2 linked regions of the Rhodopseudomonas palustris genome follow. The protein of the gene in region 1 interacts with the protein of each later gene in a pairwise test. Links are inferred from orthologs where the notes say so. Each region holds a gene or a part of one and is shown on either strand. Other genes may lie near its edges.

Region 1 (14,852 bases):
GATCAATCTGTCCAAATCAGGCGCCGACGTGTTCTTCAACGTCTCGACCGGCAAGGCGGCGTCGCAGTCGATCCGCAAGGTCGCCGAGCTCGGCTGGAAGCCACTGCACCTGCTGTTTTCGAGTTCGACCGGACGCTCGATCCTGAGCGCCGCGGGCCTCGCCAACGCGACCGGCATCGTCGCCGTGCGCTACGCCAAGGAGGTCGGCGGACCGCTGTGGGCGAACGACCCGGACGTGCTGGCGTTCGAGGATCTGCGCAAGACATATCTGCCCAACGTCGATCCCGGCAACACCATCGCCTTTGCCGGCTACGGCCAGGCCGTGACGATGGCGGAAGTGCTGCGCCGCTGCGGCGACGACCTCCGCCGCGCGAATGTGTTGAAGCAGGCGATCGGGCTCGCGGGCTTCCGGCCGCCGTATTTTCTCGAAGGCATCAGTCACAGCTTTTCGGCGGACGACTACACGCCGATGAAGACGCTGTTCATCTCGCAATTCAACGGCAAGGACTGGGACGTCTCCGACAAGCCGGTCGCCGAGTAACGGGCCGTCGCGTTCACGCGCGAGCACCGCGCTGCATTGGACGAACCTTGGAGCCTATCAGGAAATGCAATTCTGAAAATCAGGCACTTTCGTTTCCACGCGTCATGGCCGGCCTTGTGCCGGACATCCACGCCTTCTGACGGAAATGCAGGAAAGGCGTGGATGGCCGGGACAAGCCCGGCCATGACGAAGTTTGTGAGCAAACTAAGCGATATGCGAAATGGCTGCGAACTCGATTCAGATTTCAGTTAGGCATGGAAGGAGACGGCGATGAGCGCTGCGGCGATTGCGATGACCGAATTCCCGACGGCATCGGCCGGCATCCTGCCCGGCGACGGTCCGTTCTGGGAACGGCTGCCGCCGCGCGATGCGCGCGCGATGCGGCTGCCGGACGGCCTCTTGCTGCAGGATCAGGAGGATGTCCGCACTGCCTTCCGCGACAAGCGCCTCGTCAATCTCGCATTGGCGATGCTGCGATCCGACCCGACGGTCGATCCGGCCTTCATCGAGCGCCGCACCAAGCAGTTGCTCAGCATGGAGGGGCCCGATCATCTGCGGCTGCGCCAATTGACCATGACGGCGATGTCGCCCCGCGCCGTCGAAGGCTATCGCATGCGGATGCGCACGATCATGGAAAATCTCGTCACCCCGGTGCTGCAGCAGGGCCGATGCGAAGCGGTCGAGTCGCTGTTGCGGCCGTATCCGATCCCGGTGGTCTGTGCGCTGATGGGCATCCCCGATCAGGATATCGATTTCTTCTCGCGGGTCTCCGCCGACTGGGTCGCGTTCATGCATCTGGGCACGGGCGCCGCGGCCGTGTCCTATGCGGCGCATCTCGACATGGACGCTTATCTTCTTCCGGTGATCGAAAGACGCGAGACGCGGCTCGGCGACGATATGCTCAGCCATCTGCTGCGCGCCGAAGAGGACGGCGACCGGCTGTCGCGACACGAAATCGTCAACATGATCGGCGGCTTCCTCGCCGCCGGCACCGACACGACGCGCTATGTGCTGGGCAGCGGGCTGTATCTGTTCGCGCAAAACCCCGACCAGTGGCAGAAGCTGCGCGAGCGCCCGGAGCTGGTCGGCCGCGCGGTCGACGAGGTGCTGCGTTGTGCGCCGGCGGGGGGCTTCATTTCGCGCTACGCGTCGACGGATGTCGACATCAACGGTCTCGCCATCCCGAAGGGAACGTCGCTCGCTCTGTCGCTGCTGGCGCTGAACTACGATCCGAACATCTTCGAAGAGCCACAGCGCTTCGACATCGAACGCCCAATGGTGCGGGCGCCGCATCTGACCTTCGGCTTCGGTCCGCACACCTGCCTCGGCCTGCATCTGGCGAAGGCCGAACTCGAGGAGGCGCTGCTGGTGCTGTCGCGCGCCTTCGTCACGCTCGAACTCGACGGGCCCTGCGAATGGCGGCCGCCGCACGGCCTACAGGGCCCGACCTCGCTGCCGATCGCGTTTACGGCTGCGGCCAATGTCGCCGGGGCGCGTGAAGTCGCCTGAGAGGGAAATTCGTCCTTGCGAGGAGCACCCGGGCGCTTCGCGACGTCCGAGTACAGGCTCCGCGACGAAGCAATCCAGCGGCTCAGTGCCCGGCGCCTCTGGATTGTTTCGCTTCGCTCGCAATGACGTGGATTGGACGCTTCCGCCGTCATTCCGGGATGCGCGCTGTTGCGCGCAGGCCCGGAATCCATAGTCCCTGGACTGGCGGTGGCGCACGGCGTGGGGCTGTCCTGCTTGAGTAACAACTCCCAGGGATTATGGATTCCGGGTTCGCGCTGCGCGCGCCCCGGAATGACGTTGAGAGGTGGTGCTTTCGCGAATAATCACAGCACCCGATACGCCCCCGGTATCTTCCGCAGCCCCGCGGTCGTCGCCCAGCTCAGCAGCAGCCCCAGCGTGAACACGATCGCGGCCTTGGCGATCGCCGGGAGGTCGACGTTGAACAGCGCGTATTGCAGCCACAGCATCCAGGCGTAGTGCACCAGGAAGATGCCGTAGGCGTCGTGCTGCAGCGGGTCGAGGATGCTCCAGCCGGCGCGCTTGAAGCGCAGGAAGTAGGCCAGGATCGCGAAGATCACGGTGACGCTGAAGGCCGTGAAGGCGAGGCCGTAGCCGGCCTCGTACCACGCCGGCAGATCCGGCGGATTGTCGAGAATGCCGCGCTTGATGCCGATGAAGCCCCACATCGCCGCATAGGGAACGAGCGCGAGCAGCGCCCAGATATGCCATTGCTGCGCCAGTCTGCCGCCGGCGCTGAGCACGCCGCGCTCCGGATGACATGCGCCGATTCCGGCGCCGATGAAGAAATACGCGGCATAGAGCAGCACGCGGCTGGCCTGCACCGAGAACGGCCCGAATTCGAACCACTGGTTCGGTCCGAAATACACTCGCGCCGGTACGTAGAGCACGGCGGTGATCGCGAACACTGCGACGATGTAGAGCCCCGGCCGCGCGAAGCCGAGCGCGGCGAGACGATTGAGCGGATCGAGCGTCCGCCGCGAAATTCGGTAGGCGGTGCCGCCGACCACGCTGAAGATCAGCAGCACCCACAGAAACCACAGCGGCCCGCTCGGCCACGGCCCGACCGTGATCATGTTCCACCAGAATTCGGTGAAGCGCGTGTCGGGGTTCTGCTGCAGCGCCAGCGCGTAGTAGGCGATCGGAATCACCGTGACGGCGGCGATCGCGAAAGGAATCCCGAGCCGGATCAGCCGGTCGCGCGCGAACGTCCCCATCTTCGGCCGGTGGTCGAGGCTCGGCCACAGGAACAGCCCCGACAGCATGAAGAACATCGCCATGAAGAAGCTGTCGGTGGCGAGCACGACGCAGTCGAATCCGATCCAGGACTTTTCGTCGGTGTGGCCGAAATGGGTGTAGGGGATCACCGAATGGTGAATCAGCACCAGGATGGTGAGGAAGGTCCGCGCACGATCCAGCGACAGGTCGCGCACATGCGCCGTACTCGCGGCTGCGGGCGCGGCGAGGGCACCGGCCGTCGGATAGGTTGTCGTCACATCGTCTCTCCGTCGATCCGCGGCGGGACAATGTCCGCGAAATGCCGGTCCGGCAAGTTTGAAGACTTACGAGGGGAAAGGCCCGCTTGTTACGCCGGTAATTCCTCGATCTTGACCTTGTCCGGATAGAACGCGAGGTAGCCGGCGATCTCCACCATCGCCGGAAACGGCGCCTCGTAGCTCCAGATCGCATTCGCCAGGGTCCGGCCGCCGGCTTCGATGCTGAAATAGCTGGCGTCGCCCTTGTAGGGGCAATGGGTGCTGCGGTCGGTCGCGGCGAGCAGCGTCATCTCGGCGTCGGCGCGCGGAATATAGTGCACCGGCGGATAGTTCGATTCCTGCAGGGTCAGCGCGCGCGTGGTGTCGGCGATCACCGTGTCGCCGGCGGTGACGCGCACCCGCTTCGGATTCGGCGTGATCGTGATCGGATGGTCGGGGCCGGGGATCTTCATGGATGGTCCTCGCGATAGGCGGTCGGCCGCGGCCCTGGAACAGCCGCGGGAGCCGAGCGGCGCTGGGCTAGATGTGCCCAGACTGCGGGCTTTGAAAGGGGCGCGCGGCAATATAGTATTGCACAAATCGACGACGGTCTGCGGCCGCGACCGGCCGGACCGGATCAAATTCTGGAGGACACGGAATGCCGATGGATGCCCGCGACATCGAGGCCATGATCAAGGCCGCGATTCCCGACGCGGAGGTGACGATTCGCGACCTCGCCGGCGACGGCGACCATTACGCGGCGACGGTGGTGTCCGAATCGTTCCGCGGTAAGTCGCGGGTGCAGCAACACCAGATCGTCTACGCCTCGCTGCAGGGGCAGATGGGCGGCGTCCTGCACGCGCTCGCGCTGCAGACCGGGGTGCCGGAAGCCTGACGGTGCGGCGAGGCGCCGCGCGGTGACGACGGAGGCATCGAACGCCGCCAATCTGCTCCGCGTGCGAAGACCGCACGAACACAGCCGCGTCACCTATGTCGAATTGTTCTTCGACCTGGTGTTCGTGTTCGCCGTCACCCAGGTGTCGCATTTCCTGCTGGGGCATTTCACGCCGGTCGGCGCGCTGCAGGCGCTGATCCTGATGTCGGCGATCTGGTGGGTGTGGGTCTACACTTCCTGGATCACCAACTGGCTCGATCCCGAACTCACCCGCGTCCGATTGATGCTGTTCGCGCTGATGAGCGCCGGGTTGCTGCTGTCGACCTCGATCCCGCGCGCCTTCGAGAGCCGCGGCCTCGCTTTCGCGCTGGCCTTCGTGGCGATGCAGGTCGGACGCAGTGCTTTCGCCTTTCTCTCGACGCCGAAAGCCGAGCCGCTACGGATCAATTTCTTCCGGATCACGAGCTGGCTGTGCGTCAGCGGGCTGTTCTGGATCGCTGGCGGCCTGCTCGACGGATATGCGCGGATCGCGCTGTGGATGATCGCGCTGGCGATCGAATATGCCGGGCCCGTGGCGGGCTTCTACGTGCCGTGGATCGGCGCCTCGACGACGCGGGACTGGAGCGTCGAGGGCGGCCACATGGCCGAGCGTTGCGCGCTGTTCATAATCATCGCGCTCGGCGAATCGATCGTGGTGACGGGCGCCACCTTCGCCGGCCTCGAATGGACCGCGACGACCTTCACCGCCTTCGCCTCGACGCTGATCGGGGCGATCGCGATGTGGTGGATCTATTTCCACATCGGCGTGCATCTCGGCGCGGACCGGATCTCGCACTCGAACGATCCCGGCCGGCTGGCGCGGCTGGCCTACACCTACATCCATCTGCCGATCGTCGCCGGCATCGTCGTCACCGCGGTCAGCGACGAGCAGGTGCTGGCGCATCCCAGCGGCCACGCCGACATCAAGGTGACGATCACCACGGTCGGCGGCCCAATGCTGTTCCTGATCGGGGTGCTGCTGTTCAAGCGCGCGGTGCGCGGCCATCTGCAGCCGTCGCACATGGCCGGCATCGCCGCGCTACTGGCGCTGATCCCGTTCGCGCCGCTGGTCCCGCCGCTGGCGCTGTCGATGGCGACCACCGCCATCCTGCTCGCGGTCGGCTATTGGGAAGCCGTCTCGCTCGGCGCCGCCGCGCGCTCGCCGGTGGAATAGGCCATCGTGCAGCCCTCCTGCGCGGGCCTTCAGCCTTAACCGAAGCTTTACGACGGCGCGGCACCGTTCGGGCTGGACCGGGGGCGACGAATTTGTCGAAGTGGCGGGAGGAAAAGGCGAAGGCTAACGCGCAGGCGCTTGCGCGGCTGACCAAGCGTTTGCCGCTCGCCTTTCCGCAGGCCGTGCTGGTGCGCGCGAAAAGCTGCGCCTACGCGCCGGCAACTCTGCGCGTCGCGATCGACGGCTATTGGCGCGCGCATCCGCTGCGCGCCGATAGGCTGGCGCGGACTCTTGCGGCTCGCAGCGGTGCGCCCGAGGGATGGCGATGGCAGGTCGGTGATCCGGAGGCCGGGCTGCCGGCGACGTTCCGCACGCCGCCTGCGCCGTATCGCGAAACGGCGTTCGCGAAGGGACCGGGCTTCTGCTGCGTCTGCGGCCAGCCGGTCTATCGCTTCGGCTGGCACGCCGATCTGTGGAACGCCGGCGCGAACAGGAATGCGACGTGGCACAGCGCCTGCGTCACGGCGTGGCAATTCTGGAACGCGCCGAGCGGCCAGACCAAGCTCCTGCGCCGGCTGCAGGGCCGGCGCTGCCGCGAAACCAACCGGCGGCTGCTGAAGACCGCCGAGGTCGATCACCGCGTGCCGCTGTTTCAGGTCTGGCGCCAGCACCGCGATGCGCCATGGCCGGCGCTGCTCGGCTATTGGGGACTACCGAACCTTCAGGTGATCAACCGCGAGGTCCACGTCGAGAAATGCGCGGTGGAAGCGAAGGGCCGACGCGTGGTGCGGGTCGTGGCGGCCGAGCTCGAGACGACGAGCTAACGTCTTCGTGAGATACCCGTCGCGCCCGTTGGCCGATGATAGTCACAAACTATCAACGTCGTCATGGCCGGGCTTGTCCCGGCCATCCACGTCTTGGTGCTGCAGGTGCCGTAATATGTGATGCCCGGCACAAGGCCGGGCATCACGGAGTCAAGGGTTGGCGGTTGATTGAAAGGCTGAAATCAGCCCTCCGCCTCCAGCGCGTGCACCGAGAACAATCCGTCCGCGTCGGTCCAGCTTTGCTTCAGCGTCCAACCCGAGTCCTGCGCCAGCGCGCGGAAACGCGCGAGGCTGTATTTGTAGCTGTTCTCGGTGTGGATGGTTTCGCCGGCGCGGAACGCGATCGGCTCGCCGAGAATGCGCACGGTCTGGTCGCGCAGGCTGACCAGATGCATCTCGATCCGGTGCAGATCGCGGTTGTAGATCGCGCGATGCGCGAACGCCGGCAGTTCGACGTCGCCGTCGAGCTCGCGGTTGATCCGCTCCAGCACGTTGAGATTGAACTTCGCGGTGACGCCGGCGGCATCGTCATAGGCCGGCACCAAGAGCCGCTCGTCCTTCTCCAGATCGACGCCGATGATCAGCCGCGCCCCGTCGCCGAGAATGTCGCGGGCGCTGTTCAGAAAGTGCGCGGCGTCCTGCGGTTCGAAATTGCCGAGCGTCGAGCCCGGGAAGAAACCGACCTTGGGCAGATCGCGCACCGCCTCGGGCAGCGCGAACGGCTCGGTGAAGTCGGCCGCGACCGGATACACCGCGAGGTCGGGGAAGTCGCGGCGCAGCTCCGCGGCCTGCGCGGTGATGAAGTCGCCGGAAATATCGACCGGCACGTAGGCGGCGACCTCGTGGGCCGCGAGCAGCAGGCGGATCTTGGTGGTGGCGCCGGCACCGAATTCGACGATCGCGGCGTTCGGCGGAATCAGCGCGGCGATCTCGCCGGCGCGGTCGCGCAGGATGCCGAGCTCGGTGCGGGTCGGGTAGTATTCCGGCAGCTTGGTGATTTCGACGAACAGCTCGGAGCCGGCGTCGTCGTAGAAGTATTTCGGCGACAGCGATTTCTGCGGCTGCGACAGGCCGTCCAGCACGTCGGCCGCGAAAGTCTGCGTCTGCGGATCGAGCTGGTGCGCTCGCGCGTGCACGGCGACGTGCATATTCATGGGCGGTCTCCCGGATGCGCGCGCGGCGCAGTTATTTGGATAGTCAGACGTCGTAGTCGGCGAGCCGGAGTCCGGTGAACTGCCAGCGGTGGTACGGATAGAAGAAGTTGCGATAAGTGATACGGCTGTGACCGGCCGGCGTTACGCAGGACGAGCCGCGCAGCACCAGTTGATTGACCATGAACTTGCCGTTGTATTCGCCGAGCGCGCCTTCGATGGCGCGATAGCCCGGGTAGGGCGCGTAGGCGCTGCGGGTCCACTGCCAGACCAGCCCGAAGGCGTCGTTGAGCTGGCCGGCGCGGGCCGCGACTTCCCATTCCATCTCGGTCGGCAGATGCTTGCCGGCCCAGCGCGCATAGGCGTCGGCCTCGTAATAGCTGATGTGGCAGACCGGCGCGTCGGGATCGATCGGCTGCAGGCCGCCGAGCGTCATGATGGTCCACTCGCCGTCGATCTGGCGCCAGTGGCCCGGCGCTTCCCAGCCCTCGCGTTCGGCCGCGGCGAAGCCGTCCATCAGCCACAGCGTCGCGCTGCGATAGCCGCCGTCGGCCATGAACTGCAGCCATTCGCCATTGGTGACGAGATGGCGCGACAGCTTCACCGGCCCGACCAGCGCGCGATGGACCGGCTTCTCGTTGTCGAAATGGAAGCTGTCGCCGGCGTGGCCGATCGCATGGATGCCTTCGGGCAGATCGACCCAGCCGTCGCCGCTGCGGTCGGCGGCGGAGAGCTTCCAGGCCGGATCGTACGCCGGCGGAATCGGATTCTGCGCGAAGGCGTGCAGAATGTCTGTCAGCAGCAATTCCTGATGCTGCTGTTCGTGGTTCAGCCCGACCTCGACCAGCGGCGCCAGCGTCGCCGCGTCGGCCTCGGCGAACAGCGCCAGCATCGCTTCGTCGACAGCGCGCCGATAGGCGGTGACGTCGTCGGCGCCCGGCCTCGTCAGCAGCCCGCGCGCCGCCCGGGTGTGCCGCGGGCCGGCGGAGACGTAATAGGAATTGAACAGATAAGCGTAGTCGGGGTGGAAGACCTGGTAGCCGGGCTTGTGTGGTCCGAGCAGGAACTGCTCGAAAAACCATGTCGTATGCGCGCGGTGCCATTTCGCCGGGCTGGCGTCCGGCATCGACTGCACCACCTGATCTTCAGGGCCGAGCGGAGCCGCGCGGCGCTCGGTCTCGTCGCGGACGGCGCGGTAGGCCTCGGCGAGGCCGCCGGCCGGAGCGGGGGCCGTCAAGTCGGAAGAAGGGGAAGAAACGACCACAGAAGCTGCGGCAGAGGACATGTTCGGCACGAGCGACTCCGGTTTGAAGCAAAACGCCGCTGTCCGGCAGCGGTTCCATGCTCCCGGACATAGGCGTTCGTTTCATGGATGTAAGGCCGCGACCGTACAATCCGCGCCGCGGCGCCGGCGCGGCAGCCGGGCGAAATGCCGCGCCAAAGAACGCCGATTCTTGAGCCAAATCAGAACCTCAGCCGGCATGTCGGGCATTTTACTTGGGCTGCAACGCGTTTTCGGGATACATATATCCCCACTCGACCCGGCCGCTGGTGGTCAGCCGGCCGCGCCGCAAAAGGATCCGTCATGAGCATCGAGCAATTCATCGACAATGAAGTGAAGGCCAACGACGTCGTGCTGTTCATGAAGGGCACGCCGCAGTTTCCGCAGTGCGGCTTCTCGGGTCAGGTGGTGCAGATCCTCGATCACATCGGCGTCGCCTATAAGGGCCACAACGTGCTGGAATCGGCCGAGCTGCGCGACGGCATCAAGCAGTTCTCGAACTGGCCGACGATTCCGCAGCTCTACGTGAAGGGCGAGTTCGTCGGCGGTTGCGATATCATCCGCGAGATGTTCCAGGCCGGCGAACTGCAGAAGCTGTTCACCGACAAGGGCATCAAGGCCGCCGCCTGAGCACCTTCGCACGCCGGATCGGCGCGGCGACCCTGGAGGTCGTCGTCGCCGACATCACCACGCTTTCGCTCGATGCGATCGTCAACGCCGCCAATGGCTCGCTGCTCGGCGGCGGCGGAGTGGACGGCGCGATTCACCGCGCAGCGGGGCCGCAATTGCTGGCCGCATGCCGCAAGCTCGACGGCTGTTCCACCGGCGATGCCAAGATCACGCGCGGCTACGACCTTCCCGCACGGCATGTGATCCATGCCGTCGGCCCGATCTGGCGCGATGGCGATTCCGGCGAGGACGAAGCGCTCGCCTCCTGCTATCGCCGCGCGCTCGAGCTGTGCCAGCAACACGGCCTCGCCTCGGTTGCGTTTTCGGCGATCTCCACCGGCATTTACGGCTTTCCCCCTGAGCGCGCCGCGCCGATCGCGGTCGCCGCCTGCATCGACGCGCTGCCCGGCGCGCCGTCGGTGACCAAGGTGCTGTTCTGCTGCTTCTCCGCGCCGAGCGCCGCCTTGCACCGCGCGGCGCTGACTGGGGCCCTTGATTAGCTGCGCGCGAACGTTACCATCCGTCCCGGTAGCAACCGGGAGGAACCGATGATCTTGCATCGTGCCGCGCGAACGCTGTTTGCTGGAGCGCTGGTCGCGTTCGCCGCCGGACAGGCGTCGGGCCCGGCGGCCGCGGAAGGAACCTTCGACCCGCCGCCCGGCGCGCAATTCTCGCAGGCCAAGCTCGCGCACATCGACGCGTTCTTCGACAAGATCATCGCCGAGGGCAAGATCCCCGGCGCGGTGGTGTATATCGAGCAGCGCGGCAAGCCGGTGTATCAGAAGTATTTTGGCGTGCACGACGTCGCGACGAAAGCGCCGATGACCGACGACACCATCTTCCGGCTGGCCTCGCTGACCAAGCCGTTCACCGCCTTCGCGGTGATGATGCTGGTCGACGACGGCAAGCTGAAGCTCGACGACCCGGTGTCGAAGTACATTCCGGCCTTCGCCGAGACCAAGGTCGGCGTCGAGAAGACGCGCGACAACGGCGAGAAGTATCTCGATTTCGAGACGCTGAAGCGGCCGATCAAAATCAGCGACCTGCTGCTGCACACGTCGGGCATCACCTACGGCTTCTACGGCGACAATCTGGTGCGCAAGGCGATCGCCGCCGCCAAGATCTACGACGGCGACCCCAGCAACGCCGAATTCGCCGACCGCATCGCCAAAGTGCCGCTGCAGGAGCAGCCCGGCACGCTGTGGGACTACGGCAATTCCTACGAGGTGCTCGGCCGCGTCATCGAAGTGGCGTCGGGCAAGCCGTTCTACGAGTATCAGAAAGAGAAGCTGTTCGATCCGCTCGGGATGAAGGACACGCGTTACTATCTGGCGGAGGACGGGCAGAAAGCGCGGATGGCGCAGCCGATGCCCAACGACGCCGATTTCCGCGTCGGCCGCCCGAGCCGGCCGGACATCGTCAAGAAATGGGAATCCGGCGGTGGCGGTCTGACCTCGACGCCGAACGACGTGATCCGGTTCGTGCGGATGCTGCTGCACAAGGGCGAACTCGACGGCAAGCGCTATCTCAGCGAAGCGGCCTTCAAGGAGATGACCACCGATCATATCGGTCCGAATTCCGGCATCGCGCGCGATCACTTCTATTTCCCCGGCGACGGCTTCGGTTACGGCTACGGCCTTGCCGTCCGCACCGACCCCGGCAACGCCAAGCCGCCGCCGCCCGGCTCCATTGGCGAACTGAAATGGGACGGCGCCTCGGGCTGTTATTTCGTGGTCGACCCGAAGCAGGAGATGTTCTTCGTGCTGATGGAGCAGACCCCGTCGCAGCGCCAGCCGGTCCAGCGCGAACTCAAGAAGCTGGTTTACGAGGCGCTGGTCGACTGAGCGCGCCTTCGGCGGCTGATCGAGCCTCGCTGCGGTCCACGCAGCGACGTCGAGAGTGCACTGCACGCGCCACGGCAGTTTGCGTTTCGGCCGATCGCGATGAACCGAATGTCCGGTTGGGAATTGACCCTGCGACAATTTGGGCCCACCGTCCCGGCCCCAATGGAAAGGATTCTCATGAGCTACACCCAACCCGGTCGCAAGAGCCTGGTGTCGCGCGTTCTCGCGGCAGCGATTCTCACCAGCATTTATTGCTTCAGCCTGGTCGGCGCCACGGCGCTGATCACGGGTGCATCCACGACGGAGGCATCCGCGCAGCGCGGCGATCGTGGCGATCGCGGTCGGGGCCGTGGTCGCGGTCGCGGTTATGACCGTGGCCGTGGTCGCGGGCGTGGCGATCGTGGTCGCGTTCGCGGCGGCGGCCGTCCGGGCGCCTGTGTCGTCAACGCTGCCGGCGTTCGCATCTGCCTGTGACGTTGCTCACACGCCGCTCTCGGGGCGCGTGTGAAAAACGAAGTATCAACGCGCGCCGCTCACCGAGCGGCGCGCGTTGCGTTTTAGGCCCCGCGCAGAATCTCCCGCACCAGCGCGACCGTCTCGTCGATCATCGCGCGGCCGACATCGAGATGCGTGCAGGCGCGGATCCGGCCGTCCATCATCGCCAGCAGCACGCCGCGCTGCCGCAGCTTGGCCACCATCGCGTTGCCGGCCACACCGGCGCCGTCGGGGCGGAAAAACACCAGATTGGTCTGCGGCTCCTGCACCTCGACGCCGGCGATCTGCGCCAGCGCCGCGGCCAGCGCCCGCGCATTGGCGTGATCCTCCGCCAGGCGCTCGACGTGATGATCGAGTGCGTAGCTGCAGGCGGCCGCGATGATTCCGGACTGCCGCATCGAGCCGCCGAGCCGCTGCTTCCAGCGCCACACTTCGTCGATGAAGGCGCGTGAGCCGGCGAGCGAAGCGCCGACCGGCGCGCCGAGGCCCTTGCTGAAATCGATCCACACCGAGTCCCAGCCGGCGGTCATGTCCTTCGCCGCGATGCCGGTTGCGACCACCGCGTTCATCAGCCGCGCGCCGTCCATATGGGTGGCGAGGCCGGCCGCCTTGCCAGCCGCGGCGACGGCGTCGAGCGTGGCCTGGGGCCAGATCGTGCCGCCGCCGATATTGGCGGTCTGCTCGACGCTGACCATGGTCTGCGGCGGCTCGTAGCGCGAGCGCGGATGCAATGCCGCGCGGAACGCGGCCAGCGAGAACTGCCCGCCGTCGCCGTCGAGCGGCGTGATCTGGAAGCCGCCGAGCGCCGCATGGGCGCCGCCCTCACGCGACAGGATATGCGCGGTGCGATGCGCGACGATCTCGTCGCCGGGCCGGCAGGTCGCCAGCGTTGCGGTGACGTTGCACATCGTGCCGGACGGCAGGAACACCGCGGCTTCCTTGCCGAGCAGGGCGGCGACGCGCTCGTTCAGCGCATTGACGGTCGGGTCGTCGCCGGTCTGTTCGTCGCCGACCGCGGCGCGCGCCATCGCCTCCCGCATCGCCGGCGTCGGCCGGGTCTGGGTGTCGGACAGCAGATTGATGTGCACCGGAGGTGCCTGCGGATCGGGGCGGGGAGGGATGTAGGACATGGCTGGAGGCTAACACGGCGGCGGCGAAGCGGGGAATGGCCGGGATCTCGCAGATGATAATCGATCACGTGCCCCGGACGCTGCACAGCGCGCCGCGCTCACCTCTCCCCGCGCGCGGCCGGGCTACAGCAGGAACTCGACGGTTTCACCGGAGCTCTCTTCACCCTCCCCTGGAGGGGGAGGGTCGGCGGGTAGCGCGCGTAGCGCGGTGCCCGTCGGGGTGGGGTGAGCCGCGGGCACGGCGGATGAACTCTTCGCCACCCCACCCCGCTCGCTGCGCGAGCGACCCTCCCCCTCCAGGGGAGGGTGATCCTCGCAGCGGCCGCGAACAAGAATCCGCCAAACAAAAAGGCCCCGGCGAACCGGGGCCTCGATGCATCGGACTGAGCAGCAATCAGTACGAAGAAAGCAGTCTCGCGCAGCGATCAGCGCGAATAGAATTCGACGATCAGATGCGGCTCCATCTGAACCGCGAAGGGCACGTCGGACAAAGCCGGGATGCGCCCGAACTTGGCGGTCATCTTGCCGTGGTCGACCTCGATGTAGTCCGGCACGTCGCGCTCGGCGAGCTGGCTGGCTTCGAGCACGAAGGCGAGCTGCTTCGAGGCTTCCTTGACCTCGATCAGGTCGCCGACCCGAACCTTGTAGCTCGAGATGTTGACGCGCTTGCCGTTGACCTTGACGTGGCCGTGATTGATGAACTGGCGCGCCGCGAACATCGTCGAGACGAATTTGGCGCGGTACACCACGGTGTCGAGCCGGCGCTCCAAGAGGCCGATCAGGTTCTCGCCCGAATCGCCCTTGAGGCGGGTCGCCTCGACATAGATCGAATGGAACTGGCGCTCGGAAATATTGGCGTAATAGCCCTTGAGCTTCTGCTTGGCGCGGAGCTGCACGCCGAAGTCGGAGAGCTTGCCCTTGCGGCGCTGGCCGTGCTGGCCGGGGCCGTATTCGCGGCGGTTGACCGGGCTCTTCGGGCGGCCCCAGATGTTCTGGCCCATCCGGCGGTCGATTTTATACTTGGCTTCACTGCGCTTTGTCATCGCGTCCTCGGTTGATCATGGATGAGGAGACGCGCCCTCCTGTGCGGCCGGAAAATTCCCGCCGCCGACAGGCCCGGCCCCAAAGCTCGAGAGGGGTGGACCACGGGTCGCGAAACACAACGCGGGCCGAAAGGCCCGCGCTGTTGGCCGCTTTCTAGGGAGAAACCGGGGGGATGTCAATTCGGCCGGGGGCTGGAAAGGCCGCCTTCGGCGCCTATCCCCGCACCACCCGGACCGGCGGCTTGGCCGCCTGGGTGCCGTGCATCGCCTGCAATTCGCCGGCGATGGCGGTGTTCAGCACCTGTTCGAGCCGGGTCATGAACCGGGCGATCGGGGCGGCGTCGATCAGGCGGTGGTCGAATCGGATCACCATGTCGAGGCCGCCGTCGTCGTCGAGCCGGCCGAAGCTCAGCATGTAGGGGCCGGGGCTGATCGGGTAGAGGTCGCCGGCGGCGATCGCCGACACCGAGGACAGCCCGAAGCTGCCGAAATAATTGGCCCGCTGCCGGGCCAGCGACAGCCCGCCCCACCAGATGAACCGCCGCAGCGGCAACGGCAGCGCGCAGATCCGCATCAGCTTGCGGAACATCGGCACCTGGTCGACCGGCGCGGATTGCGCCTCGCGGATCAGGCCATCGACGCAGGCCAGCGACAATTCGTCGGGCGCGACCAGTTTTTGCGCCAGAACGCTGTCCTCGCCGTTGATCTGCCGCGCGATCGCGATCACCGCGACGCTGCGCGGCAGCTCGTAGAAATGCGGCCA
Region 2 (14,731 bases), 1.5 Mb from region 1 along the record:
GCCGGCGAATTCGAGCTGCGACAGCCGCGGCCGGGTGACGATGCTGGCGCCCGGCAGCAGCCGCTCGATGATCGGCCGCATCGTCGCGGCGCCGAGCAGCAGCGTCTCGTCGCGGCCGCGCCGGCGCAGCAGGCGGTCGGTGAAGACGTGGCCGCGCTCCAGATCGGCGGCGATCTGGACCTCGTCCACCGCGAGAAACGAGACGTCGAGATCGCGCGGCATCGCCTCGACGGTCGACACCCAGAACCGCGCCTTCGGCGGCTTGATCTTCTCCTCGCCGGTCACCAGCGCCACCGCGTCCGGCCCGACCCGATCGACGATCTTGTTATAGACCTCCCGCGCCAGCAGCCGCAGCGGCAGACCGATCAGCCCGGACGGATGCGCCACCATCCGTTCGATCGCCAGATGGGTCTTGCCGGTGTTGGTCGGGCCGAGCACCGCGGTGACGCCAGCGCCGGGTGCGCGATCATTGGTAAACGGCGCATTGGTAAACGGCGCGGAGAACGAGTGAGGCATATCGACTGGATTTCTGCGTCGCCGCGGTCAGATGTGTGTCACGTTGCGACGCCGCGGCGCACGCTGGTTAAGGTGTGGAACGAGTCCGGAACGAAACGCGGCCGAATCGGCAGACTCGCCGAGTCCCACAACGTTCGGTCGCAACATCTCGCGTTAGGCTGGACCTCCGCCACAAGATCAGGGGCAATCCGGAAGATCAACATACCGATCGACGGTCATGATCCCCGCTGCCATGCGTTCCGTGATTCCGCAGTGAGTCAACAGGATTCGACTCGGGAGTCGCTCGACCGCGCCACAGCCGCCGGAGGCACTATTGCGTCCGCGAGGCGGATTTGGGCGGAGTCGCCGTGGTGACGAACTGGGTCGCCTGCAGCACCGCATTGCCGAGCGGGGTCGGAATCTTCAGGCGGAACGGCACCAGCACCCGCGTCCCCGCGATCGGCGCCAGCCAGACTTCCATGTTGCGCTGCTCGGTCAGGTATTTGATCGCAGCGCGATCCGGGATGTAGCCGGACACCGGGGTGAAGTAGATTCCACAAACCAGCACGGCGCCCTGATAGCCTTTTTCGGCCTTCACCATTTCGGTGCGCTTGTACTCCAGCCGCAGATCGTAGCGCATCCGGCCGTCGAAGATCGGCGTCGAGATCCGGCACGAATCGGGAGCCATCAGATCGCCGGTGCCGGGCACGCGGAGAAACGATCCGGTCATCGGATCGACCACGCCGCGGCGATGCGCGTCGGTGACCGGGATGCGGTCGGCATCCGGCGGCTGCTCCGGCTCGATCGAGGAGTCCTTGACGTTGCCGTTCGCCAGCGTGATCCGGATGGTCTCGATCTTCTTGGCGCTGGTCGTGGTCGCCTTGTAATTCATCGGCGCGAACTGGCCGTTGACGATGCGCCCCTGCGCCTCTCCGCTGCCGCTGCCGCGCGAAAACGCCTGCAGCACGCCCGACGTCGCGCCGTTGGCGGCGGCGGCGTAACCGTCGTCGGTGATCTCGATGACCCAGGCGCCCTTGCCGACCTCGATGCCGGCGAGCGTGGCCTCGTACCGGGCGTCGAGTTTGCCCTGGGCCGCGGCGGGGCTCGACTCCGCCAGCCCGATCGCCAAAAGGCCCGCCAGCAGACTTGCCGGCAGCCGGGGCCGCAGCAGGGGAGCGATGGCGGTCCGACGAGTTGCGAAGCTGACGGGAATGTTCACCAAGGGGGTCCTGCCTGCGGGCGCGCCATTCAACCGATCTTGAAACCAACCGATCTTGAAACCGAGCTCGCAACCGATCCTGTCGAAAACCGCGAACCGATCCGAACCAACCGTTTCGGAACCGAATGAGTCGTTTATATGGTTGTAGATCGTTGCCGGGACATGGCAAATCAAGGCTCGGCGCCGGGCTCGAGAGTTCCATTCGCGCGCCAAAATCGACCGCAGAGGCGGCGCCAGCTTGACGCTGGACGCGCGTCCGCCTATACGTCCGCGGTTCCTGAAATGGACGTCGATAGACCCCCCGCGCCTGCCCGTGGGCTGGCGGGGATGACAGAGGATTTCCGCCATGTCCCGGCGCTGCGAACTGACCGCCAAGGGTGTCCAGACCGGCCACAAGGTCAGCCACTCGAATATCAAGACCAAGCGGCGCTTTCTGCCCAATCTGGTCAACGTCACCTTCCTGTCCGACGCGCTCGGCCGCCCGGTGCGGCTGCGGGTGTCGACCAACGCGCTGAAGAGCGTCGATCATCGCGGCGGCCTCGATGCCTACCTGCTCAAGGCCAGCATCGCCGAGCTGTCGCCGAAAGCGGCCGAGCTGAAGCGCGCGATCGCCAAGAAGAAACAGGGCGAGCCGGCTGCAGCCGCGAGCTGATCGGCCGCTGTTTTAGCATTCCGAAATGTCCGGACGGCCGGGTTCGAAAGACCCGGCTGTTTTCGCATGCGTGGATGTCGTCGCGCCGGTGGCCGGAGCCGGCGGCCGGCCGCACGCTGCCGACGGACGCTCGATGCCTCCTCTCGGGTCCGGTTTCGCCCTGGATTGTCCGTGGGTCCATCCTTAGACGAATCTCGTAGTTTACCGAGGTGACGTATCGGCCGGACACACGCACAAGCTGTCAAGCTGTCGACCAGCCAACCTGTCGGACCGTATATACCGTACATCATGTCCCCGAGGCCGCGCCCGATCTGGTTTGACGGCGGCGGCGATGACCCCCCGCATCGCAGAGGTCGCGATGAAGCTCTCGACCCGCCTGACGCTGGCGATGGTGGCGCTGGTCCTGGTGACCACGGCGGTACTCGGCTTCCTGAACTACCGCAGCATCGTCGAAATGGTCATGCCGCGCGCATTGCTGCAGTTGCAGACGCGCTCGCAGCTCCATGCGCTGCTGATGGATGCGTATCTGCGCGGCACGCGCGCGGACGCGGTCAGTGCGCAGGCCTCCGCCGCCCTCCGCGACTTGCTCGCCAATCGCGGCCGCACCAGCGACGGCTCCGGCGAGGCGCCACCGGACTGGCGCCGACGAATCGAGGATCGCTTCGCGGCAGAACTGGTCGGAAAGCCGAATTGCGACATCCTGCGCATCCTCGGGACCGATGACGGCGGCCGCGAGCTGGTGCGGGTCGACCGCCTGGGCCCGAACGGCACGATCCGCGCGACGCCGGCGTCGCAGCTGACACGCCGCGGCGACCGCGACTATTTCAAGGAAGGCATGGCGCTGCCGCCGCGCGAGTTAGCGATCTCCCGAATCGAACTGAACAAGACGGCGACGGGGCTGGAAATCCCCTACGTTCCTACCGTGCGCACGATGGCGCCGATCGACGCGGCCGACGGCACGCGGCTCGGCGTGCTGGTGATCAACACCAATCTGACCGCGCTGTTCGAGCGGGTCCGGAACAGCGTCACCAACGGCAACCTGATCTACATCGTCAACGACGCCGGCGATTATCTGCTGCATCCCGACCGATCGCGCGAATTCGGATTCGATCTCGGCAAGCCCAGCCGCGTGCAGGACGATTTCCCGGCGTTCGCGGCATTGCTCGACGGCCAGGATACGACCCCGCGCGTGGTCGAGGATCGCACCGGGCAGCGTTTCGGTGCCGGCTGGGGCTGGGTACGTCTCGCCGACGGTCCGAAGATCGGCGTGATCGAGATGCGGCCGCATCAATCTCTGACCTCGGTGCAAACGGCGGTCCGCAATTCGACGCTGGCAGGCGGCGCGGTCGCCGTGCTGGCGGCGATGCTGATGGCGTTTCCACTGGCGAAGTCGCTGACCCGACCGCTGGTCCGGATCACCCGCTCGGTTCAGGCTTTCGCGCGCGGCGAGAAGTTCGAACTCGCGCCCGGCGGGGGTCAGGAAATCAAGCTGCTGGCCGAAGCCTTCGAGCAGATGACCAACGAAGCCGAGCGCAAGGCGATCGCCTTTGCGGAGGAGGCGGAAGAACGCAGCCGCCTCGCCGGGGTCCTGCAGAACACCATCGACAACATGGTCGACCCGGTGCTGGTCGCGGACGCGCGCGGCATGGTGATGCTCACCAACCCCGCCGCGCGTCAGATGTTCGGGACGCTGTCCGGCGTCGGGCTGCTCAATACGACCCGCACGTTCGAACGCTACTTTCCCGACGGCAAGCCGCTGCCGCCGGACCAGTCCCCGCTGTTGCGGGCCTATCGCGGCGAGACCATCGTCGATTTCGAGTTCGTCGTGCAGCCGAGCAAATCGAGCCGCCGATCCTACCTGATCGCGAACGGCCGGCCCTTGCGCAGCGAGACCGGCGACATCCAGGGCGCGGTGATGGTGTATCACGACATCACCCAGACCAAGAAGGCCGAGGAGGCGCTGCGCCGCAGCGAGCAGATGGCGCGGGCGATCGTCGACACCGCGCTCGACGCCTTCGTGCAGATCGACGCGCTCGCGACGATCACCGAGTGGAGCCCGCACGCCGAGGAGATGTTCGGCTGGCCGCGCACCGAGGCGATCGGCAGCAACGTCTTCGAACTGATCATTCCGCCCGACCAGTTCGACCAGCGGACCGAGGAGTTCCGGCGGTTCGCGTCGACGCTCGGCCGCGACAGCTCCGGCTTCCGCGTCGAGATCGAAGCGATCCGCAAGGACGGCACGCCGATCCCGATCGAGGTCGCGATGACCGCTTTGTATCGCGACGGCAGCTTCGTCATCAACGCATTCCTGCGCGACCTGACCTCGAAGATCGCCTTCGAGGAGCAGCTCCGCCAGTCGCAGAAGATGGAGTCGATCGGGCAACTCACCGGCGGCATCGCGCACGACTTCAACAACATGCTGACGGTGATCACCGGCACCATCGACATCATCAGCGACGGCGTCGCCGACCAGCCGCATCTGGCCAACATCGCCAAGCTGATCAGCGAGGCGGCCGATCGCGGCGCGGAGCTGACGCGGCTCCTGCTCGCCTTCGCCCGCAAGCAACCGCTGCGGCCGGACGACACCGACGTCAACGCGCTGGTCGCCGGGCTGCAGAGCCTGCTTCGGCCGACGCTCGGCGAACAGATCGAAGTGGAGACCGCGCTCGCGAGCAACGTCTGGCCGATCTACGTCGATCGCGGCCAACTCGAATCCGCGCTGGTCAATCTCGCGGTCAACGCCCGGGATGCGATGACGAACGGCGGCAAGCTGACGCTGGAGACCTGCAACATCGTCGTCGACCAGGAGTTCGCCAAGCGGCTGGGCAATGTCGAGATCGGCTCCTACGTGATGATCGCCATCACCGATTCGGGCTGCGGCATTCCCGAGGCGATCCGCAGCAAGGTGTTCGATCCGTTCTTCACCACCAAGGACGTCGGAAAAGGCACCGGGCTCGGGCTGAGCATGGTGTACGGCTTCATCAAACAATCCGGCGGCCACATCACGCTGTACAGCGAGGAAGGCCTCGGCACCACGTTCCGGCTGTATCTGCCGCGCGCCACCGCCGACGTCGAACGCGAGGCGCCGGCGATCGCGGAGCAGGGCGCGATCGGCGGCACCGAAACCATCCTGGTCGTCGAGGACGACGCCATGGTGCGCAGCTATGTCAACGCCCAGCTCAAGAGTCTCGGCTACACCACCCTGTCGGTCGGCAACGCCACGGCGGCGCTGTCGATCGGCGACAGCGGCACGCGATTCGACCTGCTGTTCACCGACGTGGTGATGCCGGGCCCCTACAACGGCGTGCAGTTGGCGGCGGAGATGGCCCGGCGGCGGCCCGGGCTGAAAGTGCTGTTCACCTCCGGCTATTCGGAGAACGCGCTGATCCACAACGACCGGATCGATTCCGACATCCTGCTGCTGTCGAAGCCGTATCGGCGGACCGATCTCGCGCGCATGATCCGCCTCGCGCTGAGTTCGACCGGCGAATCCGACTCCGGCGGCAAGGCGGCCGCGGAAACCGGCACGGCCTCCGGTGACGCGGTTCGGGCGACGAACTGACCGGGGCGGCGAATCCTCAATCGTCCACGAGGACGAACTGCAGCAGCAGCGTCCGCTGCAGCATCGAGAAATTGTCGTCCGACACCATCGTCAGCACGGTGTCGCCGGCGGCGTCGAGATGGACGTCGATGCCCTCCATGTTGTCGATCTCGTGGCCGAGATCGGCGTTGAACAGCACCGGGCCGTCGACGATCGCGCCCGGCGTCAGCGCCGACAGCTCGATTCTCCGAATCCGGATGTGCCCGCCCTGAATCCAGGAGAATTTGCGCTCGAGGATCAGCAATTGGCCGGACGGCAGCAGCGCCGCGTCGCTGACGTCGAAATCATCGCTGCGGCGGACCGCGAATTGTCCCGGCGCCCTGCCCCCGATCAGGAAGCCGACGATGTTACGATCGGCATCGAGGCCGCGCTCGGAGATCGCGATCAGCGTGCCGGCGAGCGGCAGGCCCTTCGGCACCGCCACAAGCGACTCGATTCCCTTGTTGTTCGGCAGTTTGCGCAAGCCCGGCGGCACCGCGATCGGCTGGCCCAAAGCGCGGACGCCGTCGCGGCCGAAATCGAATTTCAGGATCTGATTGACGCGCTCGTAGCCGACAAAAGCGGTGCCGCCGTCGAAAGCGAGCGCTTCGCTGTCGTACCATTTGCGCTTCGTCAGCGGCTGGCCGTCGGACCCGAGCAGCGGCGCAGCCTCGACGTCGGCGACGCCGGTCATCTCCGCACCGTTGTACGCGATGCGCCCCGTGAACCAGAGGCCGCGATCGCTGATCGCCACGAAGCGCTCGCCCTTCGGATCCAGCCGCAGCGCCGACAGGCCGCCGAAACCGCGAAACGGCGAGGTCAGCATCAGTCCGCTGCGAAACTGCAGCGCGCCGAACCGTCGATGGGCGCGGTCGCGCAGGTCGAACGAATCGATCGGCCGCGCCCGCACCGCGATGCGTTCGGGGGCGGGGATGGAAAAGGCATCGAGCTCGGCCTTGGTCGACTGCGCCAAAGCGGGATGCGCGGAGAAGACCTGCACAGACGCCAAACCGCCGAGTGCGAGACTGCCTGCGATAAAGCTGCGGCGCGTCGTCTCCCCTCCCCCTTGCGGGGAGGGAGCCTGCCCCGGACTTGATCCGGGGTCGGGGGTAGGGGCCGACAAGGATAGCGTCTCGCTTGGGGCACCCCCCACCCCGACCCTCCCCCGCAAGGGGGGAGGGAGCGCGCGATCCCCAGGGGGAGCGCCGTGCTCCACCAACTCGGCAGATGGAGCGTTCAGCCGTGTCATCACGCTTCGCGCGCGGTCACGAATGCAGCCGGCGACGGCGTCCCGGTGCGGGCGCGTCCGCGGTTTCGCTGAACAGTTCGGCGAGCTTCTCGGTGATCGCGCCGCCGAGCTCTTCGGCGTCGACGATCGTCACCGCGCGGCGATAATAGCGCGTCACGTCGTGGCCGATGCCGATCGCGATCAGTTCGACCGGGGAGCGGGTCTCGATTTCCTCGATGATGTGGCGCAGATGCCGTTCCAGATAGTTGCCGGGATTGACCGACAGCGTGGAGTCGTCGACCGGCGCGCCGTCCGAAATCATCATCAGGATCTTGCGCTGTTCGGAGCGGCCGAGCAGCCGCTTGTGCGCCCAGTCCAGCGCCTCGCCATCGATGTTCTCCTTCAGCAGCCCCTCGCGCATCATCAGCCCGAGATTCTTGCGGGCCCGACGCCACGGCGCGTCGGCGGATTTGTAGATGATGTGGCGCAGATCGTTGAGCCGGCCCGGCGACGCCGGCTTGCCGGCGGCGAGCCACGCCTCGCGCGACTGCCCGCCCTTCCAGGCCCGCGTGGTGAAGCCGAGAATCTCGACCTTGACGCCGCAGCGCTCCAGCGTGCGCGCCAGAATATCCGCGCAGGTCGCCGCCACGGTGATCGGGCGGCCGCGCATCGAGCCGGAATTGTCGAGCAGCAGCGTCACCACGGTGTCGCGGAACGTGGCTTCCTTCTCGCTCATGAACGACAAGGGATGGAACGGGTCGGTAACCACGCGCGACAGCCGGGCCGGATCGAGGATGCCTTCCTCGAGGTCGAAATCCCAGGCGCGGTTCTGCTGCGCCATCAGGCGGCGCTGCAGCCGGTTGGCGAGCCGCGCGACGATGCCCTGCAGATGCGCCAGCTGCTTGTCGAGATAGCTGCGCAGCCGCTCCAGCTCGTCGTGGTCGCAAAGGTCCTCGGCGGCGACGACCTCGTCGAATTTCGGCGCGAAGGCGTGATATTCCGGCCCGCGCGGCTCGTTGGCGCCGCGATTGTTCGGCCGTGTCGCCTCGCCCGGCGTGTCGTCCTCGCCGGTTTCGGAATCGTCGAACGCATCGGAGGCCGAGGCCTGCGCGCTTTCCATCGCGCTGTCGCTGACGTCGTCGCTGGTGGCCTCCGCCTGATCGGCGCTCATCTCCTGGGCGGCTTCGCTCTCCGGCGTGCCCTCGGCGCCGGACTGATCGTTCTCGCCTTCCTGCTTGTCGTCCTGGTTCTCTTCCTCGTCCGAATCGGCATCGCGATCGTCGCCGAGTTCGAGCGCGTCGAGCAGATCGTGGATGGCGTCGCCGAACTTCGCCTGATTCTCGGCGAAGCGCTCGAGCTCGTCGAGCCGCGGCCCGATCTTGTCTTCCAGCACCGGGCGCCACAGATCGACCAGCTTCTTCGCCGCCGCCGGCGGCGCCAGCCCGGTCAGCCGCTCGCGCACCAGCATCGCCAGCGCGTCCGACAGCGGCGCGTCGGCGCGGTCGGTGATCTCGTCGAACTTGCCGCGATGGAAATGATCGTCGAGCATCGCGGTGAGGTTCTTGGCGACCCCCGCCATCCGCCGCGCGCCGAGCGCCTCGACGCGCGCCTGCTCAACGGCCTCGAACACGCCGCGCGCTTGCGGATTGCCGGGCATCAGCTTGCGATGCACTTTCGGATCGTGGCAGGCGAGCTTGAGCGCAATCGAATCCGCATGGCCGCGCACGATCGCGGCGTCGCGCTTGCTCATCTTGCGCGCCGGCTCCGGCAGCCGCGCCTTGCCGGGCGACAGCCCGGGGCGCTCGGCGGCGAAGCTGACCTCCAGCTCCGGCGCCTTGGCGATCGCCCGCAGACACGACGTCACCGCCCGCTTGAACGGCTCGGTCGGCGCTTCCTTGGATCCGGTGCGGAATTTGGTGTTGGATGTGGTCATGGGCGTTCGCTGGAGGACGGTGAATTGACGGCATCGAACTCGACCGGCCGGTTTCTGATCAGATACCAGTCGTAAGGACATTCAGGCGCGAACGTCGATTCGGGAAGATCAGTGTCGCGCATCACGTCGTAGGTCGCATATAGATAAGCATCGACGAGCGCTTCGGGAACGTTGTTCGCAAGACTTGGATTGCGGTCGAGAATCGCCGTGACCTGATCGCGATGCGCATCGATCGACAACACCATGCTGGGGGATCGTCGGTCCGGCTGAAGATCCCATTTCAGCAGATTGTAGATCAGTGCGCGCATCGCATTTTCCAGCTTGTCGTATTGCCGCCGGGCGACGCTGCGGATCTCTTCGGCGATGTTCTCGGCGTCGATCTCCGACAGCCGTCCGGCTTTCAAAAGCGCAACTTGATCCTCGATCCAGCCGTAATAGTCCGCCTCGTAGGAACGGGACGCTGCCGCAAGATCGGATTCTGCTTTCTCGCTTGTCTTCATTCGCCGCGTTCGCGCTCTCGACGAGAGGCCTCGTCGTCCCACAACACAGGCCGCATCGTGATGTCCTCCCAGCTGTAGGGACACGCGGCCGCAAAGGCCTCTTCGTCCATCAACGTCTCGCGCGCTGCTCCGCGCCTTGCGAAGCGGTAGGCATCCTTTGTCGCCTGCGGAATACGAGGCTTCAGGCTAGGGTTGTCACGTAGCACGTAGTCGATCCGATCGCGGTGCTCCCGGATCGTCGTCGCCCAGCTTCGCGAGCGGCGTTGGGGCTGATGATCCCATTTCAAGAGGTGAACGAGAACGATTCGAATGGCGCTGACCAGCTTCTCGAATTCGCTGCGTCCCAACTCGGCCAACTCCCGCGTGATATGCGAGGCATCGATCGAGCCGACCTCGTTCGCCCTCAACAGCACGACTTGATCCTCGACCCAGCCGTAGAGATCCTTTTCATAGCGTGCAGGCTCGGACGCAGTCGTGGTCGCGTCGCCTTCGGAACGGGATTTCGGGTTGGCCTTCATCGCTACCTTCTCTTCCCCGCCGCTGGCGGGGGAGTGGGTGAAGAAGACGCCTCACCCGGCCCGCTCCGCTCGCTGACCTCTCCCCGCCGGGCGGGGAGAGAAGAAGTCATCAGCTCATCGCCACATTCACCGAGCTTTCCGGCAGCTCGGCGTTGAAGCAACGCTGGTAGAACTCCGCCACCAGCGGGCGCTCCAGCTCGTCGCATTTGTTGAGGAAGGTGACGCGGAACGCGAAGCCGATGTCGCCGAAGATCTCGGCGTTCTCCGACCAGGTGATCACCGTGCGCGGGCTCATCACGGTCGACAGATCGCCATTGGCGAAGGCGTTGCGGGTGAGGTCGGCGAGCCGGACCATCTTGTTGACGATGTCGCGCCCCTCGGGGTTGCGATAGTGCTTGGCCTTGGCGAGCACGATCTCGACTTCCTCGTCGTGCGGCAGGTAGTTCAGCGTGGTGACGATCGACCAGCGGTCCATCTGGCCCTGATTGATCTGCTGCGTGCCGTGATACAGGCCCGAAGTGTCGCCGAGCCCGATGGTGTTGGCGGTCGCGAACAGCCGGAACGCCGGATGCGGCTTGATCACCTTGTTCTGGTCGAGCAGCGTCAGCCGGCCGGAGACTTCCAGCACGCGCTGGATGACGAACATCACGTCGGGGCGGCCGGCGTCGTATTCGTCGAACACCAATGCCACGTTGTGCTGCAACGCCCAGGGCAGGATGCCGTCGCGGAATTCGGTGACCTGCTTGCCGTCGCGGACCACGATCGAGTCCTTGCCGACCAGATCGATCCGGCTGATGTGGCTGTCGAGATTGACGCGGACGCAGGGCCAGTTCAGCCGGGCCGCGACCTGCTCGATATGGGTCGATTTGCCGGTGCCGTGGAAGCCCGTCACCATCACGCGGCGGTTCCGGGCGAAGCCGGCCAGAATTGCGAGTGTGGTGGCGCGGTCGAAGCGGTAGTCGCTGTCGACGTCGGGCACATGCGGATCGGCCTCGGAAAATGCGGGCACTTCGAGGTCGCTGTCGATGCCGAAGACCTGGCGGACCGACACCTTCATGTCGGGCAGGCCGGTGATCTCCTGGGCTTTGGTCGTGGCGGCGGTCATCAATCCTCCGTGGTCCCGGACGCGCCCGAAACCCGATCTATGTGGTGGATGCGGTTGAGTGCGGATTTAAACCTAGCAGACCGCCGCGATCGGCAGAAGCCCGCCGTATGATCAAAGTTCCGTCGATGTTTCATTGAGATAGGCACCGAACCCGGTTTTTGGAAGGCTGCCTTGCGAAACCGCAGGCCGTTCGGGTCGGCTTCGCCGGCGCGCGCCGCGCAACTCTTCCTGAGCCGCATTGGCGTAGACTGCCGCCACCGACACCCTCCCGCGCCTGCGAGGCCCTGCGTGAACGCCTTTCTCGATACCCTGATCGCCTTCGCCTCCGCCCATCGCGAACTGGCCTATCTGACGCTGTTCACGGCCGCGCTGCTCGAAGCGGTGCCGGTGCTGGGAACCGTAGTGCCGGGCTCGACCATCATCCTGGCGCTGAGCGCGCTGATTCCCGGCGGGCAACTCGATCTGATCGGCGTGCTCGCGGCGGCGGCGGCCGGGGCCGCGCTGGGCGACGGCGCCGCCTACTGGATCGGGCACCGCCAGCAACGGCGGATCCTGTCGGCGTGGCCGATGGCGCGCTATCCCGAACTGGTGGCGCGGGCCGAGGCGTTCTTCGTCGGATACGGCGGCTGGGCGGTGCTGTTCGCCCGGTTCGTGCCGCCGATCCGCGCCTTCGTCCCGATCACGGCCGGCGCGCTGCAGATGCAGCCGGCGCGGTTCTTCGCGATCAACATCCCGGCGATCCTGCTGTGGGCCCCGGCGCATGTGCTGCCCGGCGTGATCGCCGCGACCGCGCTGGAACAGGCGCACGGCCGATGGCACCACTGGCTGCCGGTGGTCGCGGGCGTGGCCGGCGTGGTCATTTTCGCAGGCTGGCTGCTGTGGCGGCGACGGCGGAGCGGCGTGAACCCGACGTAAGGCGCGCGGCATAGCCTCTCGAGGCCAGCGCCAGGCACAACCTCATGGTGAGGAGCGCCGCGCAGCGGCGCGTCTCGAACCATGTGCCACGCATCTCATCCTTCGAGACGCCCGGCTCCGCTCTGCGGGCAAGCATGGCTTCTCAGGATGAGGGTCGGGGAATGTTGTTGCGGGCGTTATAGGGCGGCAGAGTCGGTGCTCAGGTCCGCACCACCGTCTTCAAGTAATTATACGCCTTGATGATCTCGATCAGGCGATCCTCGGTCGAGCGGTCGCCGCCATTGGCGTCGGGATGATGCTGCTTGACCAGCGCCTTGTACTTCGCCTTGACGACCTCGAGCGTCGCGTCGCTGTCGAGCCCCATCACCTGCAGCGCCTTGCGCTCGGCGTTGAACACCTTGCGCGGTTCCGACTTGGTCTGCTCGGCGGACGGATCGGGCCCGCGCCGCCAGCGGCTGCGGCCGTTGAACTCGTTGATCACATTGAAGGGATCGGCGGCGCCCTCGAGATCCTCGGGGTTCCTGGTGCGGCTCTTGGCGCCGTTCTGGCCCATCTTCCAGGTCGGGCGATGCCCGGTCAGCGCGTCCTTCTGATAGCGCGCCACCGCGTCGGCATTCATGCCCTCGAAGAAATTGTAGCCCTGATTGTATTCGCGGACGTGATTGAGGCAGAAGTGCCAGTAATCCTTCTCCAGCCCGCGGCCCTTCGGGGCCCGATGCGCGCCGCGATTGGCGCAGCCCGGCGCGTCGCACATGATCACCTGTTCGCGCGCAGCCTCCTTCGCCGCCGCGGCCTTGGTCGGCTTGACGCGGATCTTGTCGAAGAATTTGGACGAGTCGATTGCCATGGGTGACTTTGACTACGCCTCGGCCCGAGCTTCAAGTCTTGACATTATCAGCAAGCCCCAGGTTGATGGTGAGAGCGGACGAAGCACGAGTGATCGGTCGGGCCATGGGCGTCAAGGACAGTCTCACACAGAAGTTGCGCGAAGCTTTCACCCCGGAAAGCCTCGAGGTGATCGACGAATCCAACCTTCATGAGGGGCACGCCGGCCATTCCGGCCGCAGCGAGTCGCATTTTCGGGTGAATATCGTGTCGGGCGCATTCGCCGGCAAGAGCCGGATCGACCGCCACCGCATGGTCAACGAGCTGCTGGCGGCGGAACTCGCTGGCGGCGTCCACGCGCTGGCGCTCAAGGCCAAGGCGCCGGGCGAAGCGTAAGCGGCGCCACGCGCCGGGGCTCAAGCCGCGGGACCGCTGATGCGCGCGATCTTGCCCTTCTTCTTGTCGGCGAGTTCGGCTTCCGTCTCGCGCAGGACCGGGACGATGCGGAGCGCGGTGATGCGATTGCGCTCGCGGCGCAGCACGCGGAAGCGGAAGCCGTGGAAGGTGAAACTCTGGCCGCGCTCCGGGATCGAGCGCGCCTCGTGGATCACCAGGCCGGCGATCGTGGTGGCTTCCTCGTCCGGCAGATTCCAGTCCATCGCACGGTTGAGATCGCGGATCGGCACCGAGCCGTCGACCACCACAGAGCCGTCCGGCTGGGTGCGGACGCCGGCGACCACGACGTCGTGCTCGTCGGAGATGTCGCCGACGATCTCCTCGAGGATGTCCTCGAGCGTCACCATGCCTTCGACTTCGCCGTATTCGTCGACCACCAGCGCGAAGTGAGTCTTGCGCGAGCGGAACGCCTTGAGCTGTTCCGACACCAGCCGCATCTCCGGCACGAACCACGGCGGCAGCGCGATCTTGTCGACCACGATCTTGCTGGCGTCGCCATCGGCGGCGCGCATCGCCCGCAGCAGATCCTTGGCGTGCAGCACGCCGATGATGTTCTCCGGCTTCTCGCGCCACAGCGGGATTCGCGTGTACTCGGTGGCCAGCACCTCGCGCACCAGTTCCTCCGGCGGCAGGTCGGCGTTCACCATCACCATCTCGGTGCGATGGACCATGACGTCGGAGACCTGCAGCTCGCTGAGATCGAGCAGGCCGCCGAACATGTCGCGATCGTGCTTGGCGACGCCGCCTTCGTGATGGATCAGTTCGACCGCGCCGCGCAGCCGCTCGGTCGCCGACAGCAGCGAAGGATGCGCGCCGGCCTTGATCCCGAGCAGCCGGATCAGCACGCGGACCAGCGCCTCGATCACCGTCAGCAGCGGGCCGAGCAACAGCACCATCAGCCGCATCGGCTTGGCGACCGACAGCGCGAAGCGGTCCGGCGCGTTGATGGCGACGGTTTTCGGCAGCACCTCGGCGAAGATCACCACCAGCGCCGTCATCACCGCGGTGGCGTAGAGCACGCCGAACTCGCCGAACCACGCCGTGAACAGGCCGGTCGCCAGCGCCGAGGCGCCGATGTTGAAGATGTTGTTGCCGAGCAGCAGCGCGCCGATCATCCGCTCGCGCGTCGCCAGCAGCCGGCCGACGATGCCGGCGTTGCGATTGCCCTGCTTCGCCATCCGCATCATGTTGGCGCGGGAGGCCGCGGTCAGCGCGGTCTCGCTGGCGGAGAAGAACGCCGAGCCGAACAGGCAGGCGATCACCACGCCGAACGCGAACCAGTCCATCATGTCGCGCTCGCTCACG

The links.
Region 2: the proteins of grxD (region 1) and SR870_RS17670 interact in binary tests that used the Escherichia coli proteins (3 or more experiments, as listed by UniProt). The link is inferred for Rhodopseudomonas palustris from one-to-one orthologs.

What each region holds. Positions count from the first base shown.
Region 1 is NZ_CP140155.1:2,422,136-2,436,987, reverse strand. What follows is about bases 7,883-10,874. They hold grxD (Grx4 family monothiol glutaredoxin), read left to right. Parts: upstream 7,883-9,211; coding sequence 9,212-9,538; downstream 9,539-10,874. Other genes in these bases: SR870_RS10985 (serine hydrolase domain-containing protein), read left to right, coding at 10,126-10,874; SR870_RS10990 (O-acetyl-ADP-ribose deacetylase), read left to right, coding at 9,535-10,077; egtB (ergothioneine biosynthesis protein EgtB), read right to left, coding at 7,883-8,911. In the rest of the region: SR870_RS11040 (ABC transporter substrate-binding protein), read left to right, coding at 1-541; SR870_RS11035 (cytochrome P450), read left to right, coding at 812-2,050; SR870_RS11030 (acyltransferase), read right to left, coding at 2,374-3,564; SR870_RS11025 (DUF427 domain-containing protein), read right to left, coding at 3,654-4,016; SR870_RS11020 (BolA family transcriptional regulator), read left to right, coding at 4,202-4,438; SR870_RS11015 (low temperature requirement protein A), read left to right, coding at 4,461-5,651; SR870_RS11010 (hypothetical protein), read left to right, coding at 5,744-6,475; egtD (L-histidine N(alpha)-methyltransferase), read right to left, coding at 6,658-7,629; more of egtB, read right to left, coding at 7,673-7,882; more of SR870_RS10985, read left to right, coding at 10,875-11,421; SR870_RS10980 (hypothetical protein), read left to right, coding at 11,599-11,895; SR870_RS10975 (threonine aldolase family protein), read right to left, coding at 11,979-13,046; rpsD (30S ribosomal protein S4), read right to left, coding at 13,472-14,089; SR870_RS10965 (acyltransferase), read right to left, coding at 14,304-14,852. UniProt on the Escherichia coli protein: Monothiol glutaredoxin involved in the biogenesis of iron-sulfur clusters.
Region 2 is NZ_CP140155.1:3,910,640-3,925,370, forward strand. Bases 11,861-14,731 are described here. They hold SR870_RS17670 (BolA family protein), read left to right. Parts: upstream 11,861-13,096; coding sequence 13,097-13,366; downstream 13,367-14,731. Other genes in these bases: SR870_RS17660 (DedA family protein), read left to right, coding at 11,861-12,145; SR870_RS17665 (J domain-containing protein), read right to left, coding at 12,345-12,992; SR870_RS17675 (HlyC/CorC family transporter), read right to left, coding at 13,387-14,712; aroB (3-dehydroquinate synthase), read right to left, coding at 14,727-14,731. Outside these bases: SR870_RS17615 (helicase-related protein), read right to left, coding at 1-516; SR870_RS17620 (DUF3108 domain-containing protein), read right to left, coding at 827-1,714; rpmB (50S ribosomal protein L28), read left to right, coding at 2,061-2,366; SR870_RS17630 (PAS domain S-box protein), read left to right, coding at 2,698-5,928; SR870_RS17635 (esterase-like activity of phytase family protein), read right to left, coding at 5,945-7,195; cobaltochelatase subunit CobT, read right to left, coding at 7,212-9,107; SR870_RS17645 (DUF29 domain-containing protein), read right to left, coding at 9,104-9,607; SR870_RS17650 (DUF29 domain-containing protein), read right to left, coding at 9,604-10,125; cobaltochelatase subunit CobS, read right to left, coding at 10,235-11,230; more of SR870_RS17660, read left to right, coding at 11,519-11,860. UniProt on the Escherichia coli protein: Transcriptional regulator that plays an important role in general stress response. Has many effects on cell morphology, cell growth and cell division. Acts by regulating the transcription of many genes, including dacA (PBP-5), dacC (PBP-6), ampC and mreB.